One region of the Nocardia nepalensis genome, then DNA from elsewhere that is predicted to be linked to it. Evidence: riboswitches for the same ligand, from Rfam matches in the RefSeq annotation. Region 1 holds a riboswitch; each other region holds the start of a gene.
What was found. Region 1 has a riboswitch for S-adenosylmethionine ahead of ACHQ4I_RS00165 (amino acid ABC transporter permease). Riboswitches for the same ligand answer to the same signal wherever they lie in the genome.
Positions count from the first base shown of each region.

Region 2: linked by a shared signal. The riboswitch ahead of ACHQ4I_RS38495 (bifunctional o-acetylhomoserine/o-acetylserine sulfhydrylase) and the one ahead of ACHQ4I_RS00165 (amino acid ABC transporter permease) in region 1 are both predicted to bind S-adenosylmethionine.
Region 3: linked by a shared signal. The riboswitch ahead of ACHQ4I_RS36760 (aminotransferase class V-fold PLP-dependent enzyme) and the one ahead of ACHQ4I_RS00165 (amino acid ABC transporter permease) in region 1 are both predicted to bind S-adenosylmethionine.

Region 1 covers NZ_JBKBET010000001.1:35,499-40,278, forward strand. Annotated here, with positions in the region: gene ACHQ4I_RS00155 (glycosyltransferase family 2 protein) at 1-216, shown strand, start outside; gene ACHQ4I_RS00160 (hypothetical protein) at 386-1,108, opposite strand; SAM riboswitch class I at 1,440-1,533, shown strand; gene ACHQ4I_RS00165 (amino acid ABC transporter permease) at 1,544-2,569, shown strand; gene ACHQ4I_RS00170 (amino acid ABC transporter ATP-binding protein) at 2,566-3,363, shown strand; gene ACHQ4I_RS00175 (ABC transporter substrate-binding protein) at 3,383-4,357, shown strand; gene ACHQ4I_RS00180 (GNAT family N-acetyltransferase) at 4,365-4,780, shown strand, end outside.
Region 2 covers NZ_JBKBET010000040.1:234,741-239,520, reverse strand. Annotated here, with positions in the region: gene metX (homoserine O-acetyltransferase MetX) at 46-1,197, opposite strand; gene ACHQ4I_RS38495 (bifunctional o-acetylhomoserine/o-acetylserine sulfhydrylase) at 1,194-2,522, opposite strand; SAM riboswitch class IV at 2,605-2,715, opposite strand; gene ACHQ4I_RS38490 (TetR family transcriptional regulator) at 2,759-3,523, opposite strand; gene ACHQ4I_RS38485 (MFS transporter) at 3,658-4,780, shown strand, end outside.
Region 3 covers NZ_JBKBET010000038.1:464,492-469,271, forward strand. Annotated here, with positions in the region: gene ACHQ4I_RS36750 (YbaK/EbsC family protein) at 1-90, shown strand, start outside; gene ACHQ4I_RS36755 (flavin reductase family protein) at 260-814, shown strand; gene ACHQ4I_RS36760 (aminotransferase class V-fold PLP-dependent enzyme) at 1,048-2,370, opposite strand; SAM riboswitch class IV at 2,417-2,530, opposite strand; gene ACHQ4I_RS36765 (LysE family translocator) at 2,657-3,292, shown strand; gene ACHQ4I_RS36770 (MDR family MFS transporter) at 3,297-4,721, opposite strand.

The DNA.
Region 1 (4,780 bases):
CGCGCCACCGGTCTCATCGGCTACACCGCCGCAGTCACCAGCCGCCTACTCACCCGCTCCCTGGAAAACGGCCCCCTCACCCGCACCGATACCCTTGCCGCCCTAGCACACCCACTCTCCATCGCCGCCTACCTCCGCCTATGGACCCACTCCCACCAAGCCCACCGCACAAACACCCTGACCTGGAAAGCCCGCCCCCTCACCCCCACCCACTGACCCGCCCCTCTCCCCGCCGCCCTCAATTGGCGACCAAGATCAGGTGGAATCTATGGCGGCATCGCCCGAGAGAACCCCGCCACCAGTTCCACCTGATCTTGATCGAATCCGCGGCAGGTTCGCGACCCCGCTTGGTGGGTCTGGTTGGCGACGTTGGAGTTCGCCGGGGTCAGCGGACCGTGGTGATGCCCACGGTCGGGAGGAAGTAGCAGGGCTTGCCGCCGTTGTCGATGGATCCGAAGACTGCGGCGAGGACGGTGCCGGAGCCGGTGTCGACCGGGACGGCGCGGACGCCGCCGGCGGGAAATGCGCTGAAGAAGTCCTGGATGGCGCGTTCGGCGAGTGGTCTTACCTCGGCGGGGATTTCGGCGGGGACGATCGATCGGACCACGTCGGAGAGCGGGCCCATCGCGGTAATACCGCTGCGGCCGTTTGCCAGGTTCACCCAGGCGACATTCATGCCGGAGACGTTCGTGCGCTCCGGCCCCACGCCGTAGGGCACGAAGGTGAACATCGTCTGGCCCGACTTGACCGCGGACAGGTCGAGTCCGGGGATGGCCACAGTCGTCTTCGGCCACGGGCCGGGAACCGCGCCGGCGACGGCGGGGGTCAGGCCGAGGGTGGTGTCGTTGGAGCAGAAGGCCGCGGCCGCCGGATACAGGAACGGGTCGATGCCGAAGGCGCGCAGCGCTTCGACGGCGGCTCGGTAGGCGCTGAGTAAATCGCCGGGCGCGGCGGTACCGGCTTGGCCGGCCGGCTCGCCCGGCGTGGTCACCGCGGGTACGGGCATCGGCGCGGGAGCCGCGGCGGCGATGCCGGGGGCGGCGAGTGTCACCGCGGCCGCACCGGTCGCGATGGCGGTAAGCGTGGTCAGACGGCGCAGCACGGTCATACAGACCTCCTCATCGTCGGGCACGATCGAGGTCCGAGAGTACTCCGGCAAACCTTCGCAACTGGGCTCATTTCGACTGCCAACTCGGCCGCGTCGCGCGCCCGATCGGACTGCCGCACCGACCCGCCGCGCGGGCGAACCAGACGAAAGGCGCGGAAAGGACTGCGCCCCATGCACCACGAGCAACCGCACGACCGGGCCAATAATCGCTGCTCATGGCCATTCGGACAAGGTCTGCGCTCACGCTGATTCGTACCCTTGTGCCGGACTTCGCCTGCTTCGCATGATATTTCGGCTAGACCCATTGACCGACCCGTGCTCGGCGTCGGACACACCATCCAGAGCGACCGAGAGACCTGGCTCGTCGACGTCGCAGCAACCCCCCGGCCACCGGGTGCGGGTGCTTCCGCCGGGAACGATGGAGGAACCGAAATCATGAGCGCGTCCGTCGCATCCGATGCTGTGGCATCGGATGCCCCGATACCGGGTGCCCACACACCCGATGCCACGGCATCAGGTGCACTCGGCGCTGCCGTAACCACCGCCGACGCCCCCACCGTCGCAAGGACCTGGCACCCGTGGCGCTGGGTGGTCAGCGTCATCGCACTCGTCCTGCTCGCGCAGTTCATCCACGGGCTGGTCACCAATCCGGGCTGGGATTGGTCGACCTTCGCCAAGTACTTCACCGCGAAGTCGGTGTTGTCGGCGCTGAAGGTCACGCTGGAGCTGACGCTGTGGGGTACGGCACTCGGATTCCTGATCGGCACCGCGCTGGCGATCGCCCGGTTGTCGAATAATCCGGTGCTGCGGGTGATCTCGTGGGTCTACATCTGGGCGTTCCGGTCGATTCCGCTGATCGTGCAGCTGTTGTTCTGGTTCAACATCGCCTACCTCTACAACACGCTCTCACTCGGGATCCCGTTCGGCCCCGGCTTTCTCACCTTCGAGGTGAACGGCGTGATCAGCGGGTTCACCGCGGCGGTCATCGGCCTGGCACTGCATCAGGCCGCGTATTCGGCCGAGATCATCCGGGCGGGATTCATCTCGGTCGATCCCGGACAGCTGGAAGCCGCCGCGGCGCTCGGCATTCCGCGCCTGCGCCAGTTCCGCACCGTCATCGTCCCGCAGGCCATGCGCTCGATCCTGCCGAATGCGACCAATGAGGTGATCAGCCTGTTCAAGGGCACCTCGATCGTCTCGGTGATGGCGATCGCCGAACTCTTCTACCAGGTTCAGGTGATCTACGGGCGCAATGGCCGGGTGGTCCCACTGCTCATGGTCGCCACGGTCTGGTACATCGTGCTGACCACGATTCTCTCGGTGGCGCAGTACTACATCGAACGCCACTACGCCAAGGGCGCGCACCGCACACCCCCGCCGACGCCATTGCAGAAGGTGTGGAGCAAGCTGCGCGAAATCGCCGAAAGCGGTTCCGCCGCACCGCGCGGAGCGACCCGATGAGCGCGCCGGCAGCCGACGCGGTCGGCACCGACAAGGCCCCGGCCGTAGCGGTCCGCGGCGTGCGAAAGTCCTACGGCGCCACCGAGGTACTGCGACACATCGATCTGATTGTGCGTGCCGGCGAGGTGGTCACCGTGATCGGCCCGTCCGGCTCCGGCAAGTCGACCCTGCTACGCGTGGTCAACCACCTGGAGTCGCTGGACGCGGGCACCGTGCACATCGACGGCGAGCTGATCGGATACCGGCTGCGCCGCAACAAGTTGCACGCGCTGTCCGATCGCGAGGTGCGCAAGCAGCGCTCGCACATCGGCTTCGTCTTCCAGCAGTTCAATCTCTTCCCGCATCTGACGGTGCTCGACAATGTCACGCTCGCGCCGATTTCCGCGCAGGGTCGCCCGCGCCAGGAAATCGAGCGCGAGGCAAAGGAACTGCTGGACCGCGTCGGGATCGGCGAACTGGCCGACGCCTATCCGCGGCGGCTGTCCGGCGGACAACAGCAGCGCGTGGCCATTGCCAGGGCGTTGGCGCTGCGACCGCCGGTGATCCTGTTCGACGAACCGACCTCCGCACTGGATCCGGAACTCGTCGGCGAGGTCCTCGACGTGATCCGCGATCTCGCCGACGGCGGCACCGCGCTGGTGATCGTCACCCACGAAATCGGTTTCGCCCGTGAGGTGGCCGACACCGTCGTATTCCTCGACGGCGGCGTGATCGTCGAACAGGGCCCGCCCGTCGCCGTGCTCGACAACCCCGAGCATCCGCGCACCCGCGCATTTCTATCCCGAGTCCGCTGAGCGCGGTGCGCGCTCCCCGATGAACAGGTATTCCATGAAGATCTCCGCCCTGGTCGGCCTGGCCGCCACGGTCGCCCTGCTGGCCACCGGCTGCGGCACCGACCCCGATGCGGAAAACTCCGCCCAGCCCGCCGGTTCGATCACCTTCGACCTCTCCCCGGCCCAGTCCGGCCGGATCCACGCGCCCAAGGTCGATGCCATCGCCGCCGAACTGCCGCAGGCCATTCGGGACCGTGGCACGCTGGTGGTGACCGGATCGGGCAGCGCCGCACCGCCGCTGCGGTTCTACGCCACCGACGATAAGACCATCGTCGGTTCCGAGGTCGATTTCGCCTCGCTCATCGCCGATATCCTCGGACTGAAACTCGTTGCACAGGTGGCCGATTGGTCGCAGAACTTCGTGCGGGTCGACTCCGGCGAGGCCGATGTGTTCATCTCCAACGTCACCGTGACCGAGGAGCGCAAGGAGAAGTACGACTTCGCCACCTACCGCAACGACACCGTCGCGCTGGAGATCCCCAAGCAGAGCACGCTCGACTACAAGGATCGCAAGAGCCTGGCGGGCAAGCGGATCGGCGTCGGCAGCGGCACCAATCAGGAGCAGCTGCTGGTGAAGTGGAACGAGCAGAACATCGCCGAGGGCCTGCCCGCCATCGATATCGCCTACTTCCAGCAGATCACCGACTACTATCTGGCGCTGGCCTCGCAGCGCCTCGACGGCTACATCGGCCCGAATCCGTCCGCGATCTATCACAGCACGACCGCGAACCAGACCAAGATCGTCGCGACCTTCTCCGGTGCGGGTGAAACGCTGCAGGGCGAGATCGGTGTGCTCACCAAGAAGGACAACGGTCTGATCGGCCCGATCAACAAGGCGATCAACAACGCCATCCAGACCGGCACCTATCAGCAGGTCATCGATCGCTGGGGATTGAAGACCGAGACCGTGCCGAGTTCCCGGATCAACCCGCCCGGCCTACCGAAGAAGTCGTGATCGGCTTATGACAGCACGACTTTCACCGATCACGCGGCGGACATCGGCGCGGCCGGAGCTGCGCGTGCACGCGGTCGCCCAGGATGATCCGCTGACCACACCACTGCTCGCCGAACTCGCCGTCGAATACAGCACCCGATACGGCGGAACCGTTGGCGAGGTGCACGATTCGCTGCGCGACTACCCGGCGCAGGAGTTCGCTCCGCCGCGTGGCGGACTGCTGGTGGTCACCCGCGACGGAGAACCCGTGGCGGGTGGGGCATTCCGCCGCTACGACGACGAAACCGCCGAGCTCGAACGGATCTGGACCGCCCGCGAACACCGCAGGCAGGGGCTCGGCCTATTCGTGCTCGAGCAGTTGGAGACCCAGATCGCCGAACGTGGTTACCGGCGCATCTATCTGACCACCGGCCCACGCCAACC
Region 2 (4,780 bases), on a different contig from region 1:
TCGCCTGATCGACTGGATCCGTGTCCCCGTGCCAATGGTGAACTTTCAGCTGGTTCGGCTGAGGCGGGCCAAGCGCATGGTTTCGATCAGCAGCTTCGAGACTGCTGCTGCTTCGGTGAGAAAGCCGTCGTGTCCGTCGCGCGAGACCACGATTTCCAGACCCTCGCAGCCGGGCAGGCCGTCGGCGAGTTCCTGCTGAGTTCGCAACGGGTACAGGCGATCCGAATCGACACCGCCGACCACACAGGGCACCGGGGTGGCGGCCAGCGCAGCGGTGACTCCGCCGCGCCCGCGGCCGATGTCGTGGCGGTTCATCGCCTCGGTGAGCAGCACATAGGTGGCGGGATCGAAACGGCTACAGAGCTTTTCGGCCTGGTGGTCCAGGTAGCTCTGCACCGCGTAGCGGCCGCCGTTCCATGGATCCTCATCGCCCTGCGCGTTGTTCTCGAAGCGGTGGTCGAGTTCGCCCTCGGTCCGGTAGGTCAGGTGCGCGATGCGGCGGGCGATGCCCATACCGGTCGTGGGGGCGCGGTCGGTGTCGTGGTAATCGCCGCCCTGCCAATCCGGATCGGCCTTGATGGCGGCGATTTGGGTTGTCTGCGTGCCGATCTGGTCGGCCGTGGCGCGTGCGCCGACGGCCAGCACCAGCGCGGATCCGACTCGGTCCGGCGCGCCGACCATCCACTCCAGCACTCGCATGCCGCCCATCGAACCGCCGACGACGGCGGCCAGGCGCTCGATGCCGAGCAGATCGAACAGCGCCGCTTCGGCGGTGACCTGATCCCGGATGGAGATCTCGGGAAACCGTGCGCCCCAAGGCTTTCCGTCCGGCGCCAGCGTCGACGGCCCGGTGCTGCCCTTGCAGCCGCCGAGCACGTTCGTGGCGATGACGCACCATTCGTCGGTATCCACCGGAGCACCGGGACCGACCATGCCGTCCCACCAGCCGGGCAGCGGGTGGATATCGTCGGGCACCCCGACGACGTGCGAGTCGCCGGTCAGCGCGTGCTCGACGAGCACCACATTGTCCAGCGCGGGGGAGAGCTCACCCCAGCGCTGCACGGCCAGATGCACGTCCGGAATGACCGCGCCGTTCTCCAGCTGTACGTCTCCGATGGCGATGATGCCGAGCCGCCCGTCCGGCGGTGGCAGGGCCACCGCCGGACGGGCGGTACTCGGTTCGGCACTCACAGTCACGGCGCCGCCGCCGCGAAACCGGCTCGCAGATCGGCCAGAATGTCATCGATCCCCTCGATGCCCACCGCGAGCCGGACCAGCCCCGGAGTGACGCCGGAGGCGAGCTGCTCCTCGGGCGTCAACTGCGAGTGCGTCGTCGACGCCGGGTGAATCACAAGAGAACGCACATCCCCGATGTTAGCGACATGGCTGTGCAGGGCTAACGCGTCCACGAACTTCTTGCCCGCATCAACACCGCCGCGCAGTTCGAACGCGACGATCGCGCCCGCGCCCTTCGGCGCCAGCTCGGCGGCGCGTTCGTGCCACGGCGAGGACGGCAGCCCCGCGTAGGACACCGATTCCACCGCCGGGTGCGTGCTCAGGAACTCGGCCACCGCCTGCGCGTTGGCGACGTGGCGCTCGAGCCGCAGGCTCAGCGTCTCGATGCCCTGACTGATCAGGAACGCGTTGAACGGCGACACCGCCGCACCCAGGTCGCGCAGCAGTTGCACCCGCGCCTTGAGTGCATAGGCCGGAGCGCCGAGATCGGCGAAGACCGCGCCGTGGTAGCTCGGGTCCGGGGTGGTGAAGCCGGGGAACCGGGATTCGCCCTGCGCGTCGCGCACGGTCCAGTCGAAGGTGCCGCCGTCGACGATCACCCCGGCGATCGCCGAACCGTGCCCGCCCAGGTACTTGGTCGCCGAATGCACAACGATGTCGGCGCCATGGGCCAGCGGCTGGATCAGATACGGGGTCGCGACCGTGTTGTCCACGATCAGCGGCAGGCCCGCCTCGTGTGCGATCGCGGAAATGCCGCGGATATCGAAGATCGCGCTGCTCGGGTTGGCGATGGTCTCGCCGTAGAAGGCCTTGGTATTCGGCCGGATCGCCGCGCGCCACTGCTCGAGGTCGTCGGGATCCTCGACGAAGGACACCTCGATGCCGAGCTTGGGCAGCGAGTAGTGGAAGAGGTTGTAGGTGCCGCCGTAGAGGTGCGGGCTGGAGACGATGTGATCGCCAGCGGCGGCGAGATTGAGTATCGCGTAGGTCTCCGCGGCCTGGCCGGAGGCCAGCAACAGCGCGGCCACACCGCCCTCCAGGGCGGCGATGCGCTGTTCGACCACGTCCTGGGTCGGGTTGGTGATCCGGGTGTAGATATTGCCCGGCTCGGCCAGCCCGAACAGCGCGGCCGCGTGATCGGTGTCACGGAAGGCGTAGGAGGTGGTCTGGTAGATCGGGAGTGCACGTGCGCCGGTGATCTCGTCGGGCGTCTGCCCGGCGTGGATCTGCTTGGTCTCGAAGGACCACTGCGCCGGATCGGCCGCGGACGCGATGGGGTCACTCATGTCTTGCTCCAAAAGGGTTGTTCGCCAGCAGGTTTATGGGATTGCGGGTGACGGACAACAACACATGGGGGGAACCTCCTGAGGTGCGCGCTTGCTCTCGGCTTTCGAGAGCCCGGTCATCACCCGGAGCACCCCACCGCTGCTGGAGGGTTGCCGTCCAGCAAGCCGGGGCTTCGCGCTGGCACTCATGACCTGACCGACATGGTAACCGGCGGGCGGTCGACGGCTGAAATCCGTTAGCCGTTTTCCGCCGCAACGGTGTCGATGCGCCCGGTGCACACGCGCATGAACTCGTCGAATGATGTGGTGAACGCATTGCGGGCGTCGGCAGCGGCGGCCGAGGTGTCCGCGTCGTCGAAGATCGAGTTCGTACATTCCATGCTGAGGTGACCGATCAGCTGCCACGCGCCGACGACCAGTCGCACCGGCAGCGCGTCGGGCTGGGTGCCGAGTCGTTCGGCGATCGCGTCGGCGATGGCGGCGTTCTTGTCGTCGGCGAGTTCCATGCTCTGCGCGCTGACCGTCGGACTGCTGCGCAGGATCCGCTGCATCTGCTGAAAGCGCCGGAATGAGATCGGTCCGTCGACGCTGACCGCGGCCCTGTCGACGACCTGCAGGAACGCCTCACGCAGCGATTGCAGTTCATTGCCGGTGACCGGAAGTCCGCGCAGGCATTCGGCGATGGCGAGGCCGAAATCCTTGACCGGCCCGAGGACGATGTCCTCTTTGCTGTCGAAGTACCGGTTGATGGTGCGCGGTGATACGTCCGCGCCGTTCGCGATCTGCTCGACCGTCGTCGCGTCGAATCCCTGTGCGTCGCACAGGTCCAGCGCCACCTCGATGATGCGCAGCCGAGTCTGCTGCTTCTTGCGTTCGCGCAGCCCGACGCTCGCGGGCGCGCTGGGCCCTGCATTCACCGCGCTGGGCCCTGGATTCACTGAGGCGCGTGCGGCGTCGTCGGCTGCTGCGCCCGCGCCGATCGGCGTCGATGACTCGAGCATGCCCTCATGCTATCGCAATTGGGACCGATCGTGTCTTTAACGGTCAAATGTCGCAATCAGACATTTTTCTCTTGACGACAAATGTCCGCCGATGACAGGATGACTGCACGACTTCGGATGGCGAGGAGAGCAAGATGACCGACACTGCGATAGCGGTTGACGTTCCGGAAAGACAGCGCAGTTCGGCGCGCTGGTGGGCCCTGGGTGTGATCGCTTTGGCCCAGCTCATGGTGGTTCTCGATGCGACGATCGTGACCATCTCACTGCCGTTCGCACAACGTGATCTCGACATCAGCGATGGCAATCGGCAATGGATGCTCACCGCCTACACGCTGATTTTCGGCGGCCTGCTGCTGCTCGGCGGACGGCTCGCGGACTACCTCGGACGGCGCCGGGTGTTCATCGTCGGTCTGGTCGGATTCGCCGGTGCATCCGCGGTGGCCGGTCTCGGGCAGAACGGCGCGGAGCTGTTCGCCGGTCGGGCCTTGCAGGGTGCGTTCGCGGCTTTGCTTGCGCCCGCGGCACTTTCGCTACTTTCGGTGACCTTTACCGAGGCAAAGGAGCGCGCGACCGCGTTCGGTGTCTTCGCGGGTATCTCCGCCGGTGGCGCCGCACTCGGCCTGATCGCGGGCGGTGCGCTCACCGAGTACGCCTCCTGGCGCTGGTGCCTGCTGGTGAACACGCCGATCGCCCTGATCGCCCTGCTCGGTGCGCTGGCGTTTGTGGTGAAGGACATACCGGTCCCGCGCACCGGCGGCTATGACGTGCCCGGCGCGGTCACGGTCACGCTCGGCCTGATCGCCATCGTGTACGGCTTCAGTCGCGCCGCCGAGGACGGCTGGCTGGCCGGGAGCACCCTCGCGCTGCTCGTCGTCGGTGTCGCATTGCTGATCGCCTTCGTCGCCATCGAGCGTCGCTCGTCGAATCCGCTACTGCCGCTGCATATTCCGGGTGAGATCAACCGCGGTGGCGCATTCCTGGCCGCCCTGCTGATCCCGATCGCGATGTTCGCGATGTTCTTGTTCCTGAGCTACTACTTCCAGATCACCCTCGGCTACTCGTCCCTTAAGGCGGGCTTCGCCTTCCTGCCGTTCCCGGCGGGTATCGCGATCTCGGCCGGTGTCACCAGCGCGCTGCTGCCGAAGCTCGGCCCGCGTCCGCTGATGGTGGCGGGTGCCGTGCTCGGCGTCCTCGGTCTGCTGTGGCTGGCGCAGCTGAGCTTCGGTGACAGCTACGCGGCCAGCGTGCTGCCCGCAC
Region 3 (4,780 bases), on a different contig from region 1:
GCCGCGGGCGGCGTTCCGAATACCCTGTTCCGCACCTCGTTTCGCGAACTAGTGCGCATTACCGCCGGACTTCCGATCGACGTGGATTGAATTCCGCACCCGCCCGGCGAGCAGCGCGGACCACGAAATGGAGATCAATCCAACAACCGCGCGACGGTCCATTGCCGACAAACCCGGCGTAGTTTCGTCATGTGAGCGAGGGAAGCATCAGTACAGCACCAACGGTCGCAGCCGAGCCGAACGCTAGCGAGGCGGAGCTGTGACCGAGGCTCAACCCCCCGCCGACACGGACATCCAGATTCCCGATGATCTGAGTGGTATCACCGCCGAGCTGTATCGCTCCTCCATGCGGCACTATCCGGCGGGCGTCACCGTTGTCACGCTGGGCTCCGCGAACGGTCCGGTCGGCTTCACCGCGACCTCCTTCGCATCACTGTCCCTGGAGCCGCCCCTGGTCTCCTTCAATATCGCCCACACGTCGTCGAGCCTGACGGCACTGCGGGCGGCCGATTCCGTGGTGGTCCATTTCCTCGGCGAACACCAGCACGATCTGGCCAAGCGCTTCGCCCGCACCGCCGACCAACGCTTCACCGATCGCTCCCTGTGGACCACCTTGGACACCGGCGAGCCCGTCCTGCACGGCACCCCCATCTGGATCCGCGCCACGATCCAACAGCGGATCCCCATCGGTGATCACACCTTCGTCGTCGGCCTGGTCACCCGGGTCCACGACAATACCGACGAGCAACCAAGCGCCGCGCCGCTGCTCTACTACCGCGGCCGCTACTACCGCCCGACCTCACTCGAAGACTGAACTCCTGGCCCACCAAAGCCTTTCAGCATCGGACTACCGCACTCGAGCCATGGCTATCGGTCAGCGGCGTCCGAGATCGGGCATGGCCTGCAAGGCTGCGCTCCGGCGGAAGCGGAACGGCAGCTACGGTCCCGGCCTCCACTGGGCTATGCGACCCATTACGCGATGTTCCCGCAGCGGTGGGCCGTCAGCCCGATGCCGCGCGGCGGCTGTGACCGAGCGGTCGAATGCGATCAGCCGATCGAGCAGGGCGCGGCGCCGTCGGCGGAGTTGGGGCTGATGAAAGGGCGGGTCTCGGGGGACGGGTTCCAGAGGCCTTCGGTGCAGGCGTAATTCCAGCTCGCACCCTTGGCGACGAGGGTAGCGATGGCCTCGACGAGCCGGTCCACATCGGCGGAACTGGTGCCGAGGCCGATGCTGGCACGCAGAGCGCCGTCGAGGCCGAGGCGCTCGAGCAGCGGATGGGCGCAGAAACGGCCGTCGCGGACGCCGATGCCGTGTTCGGCGGAGAGGTAGGCCGCGACGTGGCCGGGGACGAAACCGTCCAGGGTGAAGGCAACGATGCCGACGGTGTCCGGGCTGTCGTCCCAGATGCGCAGCAGATTGACGCCAGGAATGTCGGACAGGCCAGCGCGCAGGCGATCGGCGAGCAGATGTTCGTGGGCGGCAAGGGTTTCGGGATCGATCGCACACAGCGCGTTGCATGCGGCGGCGAGCGCGGCCGCACCCAGGACGTTCGGCGACCCGGCCTCATGACGATGTGGCGCGGGCGCCCATTCCGCGCGGGTGGTGCTGACCTCACGGACCGCACCGCCGCCCGCCAGATACGGTTCGGCGGCATCGAGCCAATCCCGGCGTCCGACAAGCACTCCCGCGCCGAACGGTGCGTAGAGCTTGTGGCCCGAGAATGCGAGGTAGTCGACGCCGGTGTCGCGCAGGCTGATTCGACGATGCGGCGCCAGTTGCGCGGCATCGACCAGAATGCGGGCGCCGCACTGGTGCGCGATGGTGGCCAGGCGCTCGAGCGGCAGCACCTCACCGGTCACATTGGAGGCGCCGGTGACCGCGAGCAGCGCGGCGGGCTTACTGCACAGTTCGGCGATGAGCTGACGGATGGTCTCCTCAACGGTCGCGGCGGCCTCGACCACGCGGCGGCCGCGCCTGGTCCAGGGCAGGAAATTCGCGTGATGCTCGGTATCCAGCACCACGGTGTCACCGGGGACGCAGGCGGCGAGCAGGTTCAGCGAATCGGTGGTGTTGCGGGTGAACACCACGACCTGGTCGTCGGCGGTATCGAGGAAGCGCGTGACCGAACCGCGGGCCGCCTCGTAGCACTCGGTGGAGATGCGCGAGGCGTAACCCGCACCGCGGTGCACGCTCGCATAGAACGGCAACAGCTGCTGCACCCGGTCGGTGACCTCGGCCAATGCCGGTGCGCTCGCGGCATAGTCGAAGTTCGCGTAGGTGGTCGTCCCGCCCTGGACCAGCGGCACCTGGAGGTCGCCGCCGGAGACCCGGGCGAGGGGGGCACAGGTCGGTTCGAGAACAGCAGTCATCACAAAATCCCATCGGCTATGGGACTCGTCATCAGGTGATTGTCCGAGTCCGCGCTTGCCGCACCCGGTCGGGCTGCGGCCCGGTCGTCACCCGGAGCACCCCACCGCGGAGGAGGGTTGCCGACCAGCTAGCCGGGGCTTGACGCTGGTGCTCATGACCTGAACCGAGACTGACAGATGCCGCACCGCTCTGTCAACCGCCGTTTCCGGCCCACGACCGGTCGCATACACATGCACTCGAATAAATAACCTTGCAGCACTGGGTGATATGCGGTCTCATCGAGAGGTGACGCTTTCCCTGCTGCTCAGCTTTATCGGCCTGTGCATTCTGCTGTCGATCACGCCCGGCCCGGATTCGTTTCTGGTGCTGCGCTTCTCGATCGTGGACGCACGCCCCGGCATCGCCGCGGCGGTCGGCTCGGCGCTAGGTGGCATCGTCTGGGCGGTGGTGGTCGCGGCCGGGGTCGCCGCGCTGCTGGAACAGTCCGCGACGGCCTACCGGACGCTCAAGGTCATCGGCGGAATCTACTTGGTGTACTTGGGAATTCGGGCGCTGCTCGCGCACCGCAAACAGCGCCCGGCCGGCACCGCTCAGGCGTCCGGGCAGCCGAGCCCGGGCGAGGCGATATCGATTCGCTCGGCGTTCGCCGCGGGCCTGGTGTCGTGCATGTTCAACCCGAAGGTCGGGCTGTTCTACCTGGCGGTGCTGCCGCAATTCCTCACCGATGTCACCTTCGTGAACACCCTCGCGCTCGGCGCAATCGAATGCACCGTCGCCGCCGTGGAGATGATCCTGCTCGCTCTGCTGGCCGCCCGGGCGGTCGCCATGCTGCGCCGCCCCCGGGTCCGCGATCGGCTCGAGCAGATCAGCGCGGCTATCCTCGCCGCACTCGGCATCGGCACCGCAGCCTCGGCCGCGTAATCCGTTACGTCGGCCGATTCTCCTTGCGCCACAGCAGCACCGATGCGATCAGCGAGACAACGGCAGCGGCGGTTAGCCACCAGAACGCCTGCCGGAACCCGGCATCCACCGGCAATCCGGCATCGGCCGCGCGATACAACACCACCGCCAGCAACGCCGCCCCGATCGATCCACCGACCCGCTGCAGGATATTGACGAACGACGCCGCATCCGGAATTTGCTCGGGCCGCACCGACGCATAGGCCGCGGCCACGATCGGCATCCCGGTCAGCCCGGTCGCCATGCCGCGAATCAGCAAGAGCGCCTGTATCACAACAGGATTCATCGAGGCATCACCGAGCGCGAACGGCACCGAGACGGCGACGGTGACCGCACTGCCCACCACCGCGACCACACCGCCGCCGTACCGATCGGTCAACCGTCCGCCGATCGGCATCGCGATGATGCCGCCGAGCCCGAACGACATCAGCAGCAACCCCGTCGCTACCAGTCCGTCGCCGTGCAGGACCTGAAAGTACAAGGGCAGCACCAGCATTGCCCCGAACATCGAGGCACCGGCGAAGAAGTTCGCCACATTCGCCGTCGCGAACACCGGATGCCGGAACAGTCCAACATCGAGCAGACTCGCACCGCGCCCGCGCACCGACCGGGCCACGAACAGACCGAGTGCCAGCACGCCGACCACCACCGACATCCACACCGTCGGCGCGGAAACGCTACCGCGACTGCCGAATTCACCCAGCCCGTAGACCAGTGCCGACAGACCTATCGCGATCGACGCGAATCCGGTGGCATCGAATCGGCCTCCGGTATCGCTCGTCGCCGAACGCGGCAGCACCCGCCGTGCCAGCACGAATGCCACCAGCCCGAACGGGATATTGATCAGGAACAGCCACTCCCAGTCCAGGTTCGCGAGCATGACGCCGCCGATGGTCGGCCCGATCGCGGGTGCGGCGACCACCGCGATCCCCACCACGCTCATCACCCGGCCCAGCCGATGCGGACCGGCGACCTGACCGATCAGCGTCTGCCCCGCGGGCACCAGCAAACCCGCGGCCAGCCCCTGCGCGATCCGCAATCCGATGAGCCAGCCGATATTCGGCGCCAGCGCACACAACCCCGAGGTCACGGTGAACCCGGCGAGCGCACTCAACCAGACCCGGTCCATCCCGAACCGGCGTCCGAGCCAACCGCACAGCGGCAGCGTCACGGCGAGTGCCAGCAGATATCCGCTCGCGATCCACTGCGCACTATCCAGTGCCGCACCGAGATCCGTGGCGATGGTGTTCAGCCCGATATTGACCAGTGACGTATCCAACATGCTCATCACGGCGCCGAAAACCACCACACCGGCGACCCGCCAGACCCGAGCGGGGATCGGTTCGAGTGCGGGTGCGGCAGCGGCGACGGCCGTTCGAGTATCCGACATGGATCCTCCGCTATTCGTAGACAACCTAGATTGCGGAGGTTATCAACAATCTTGTTGCT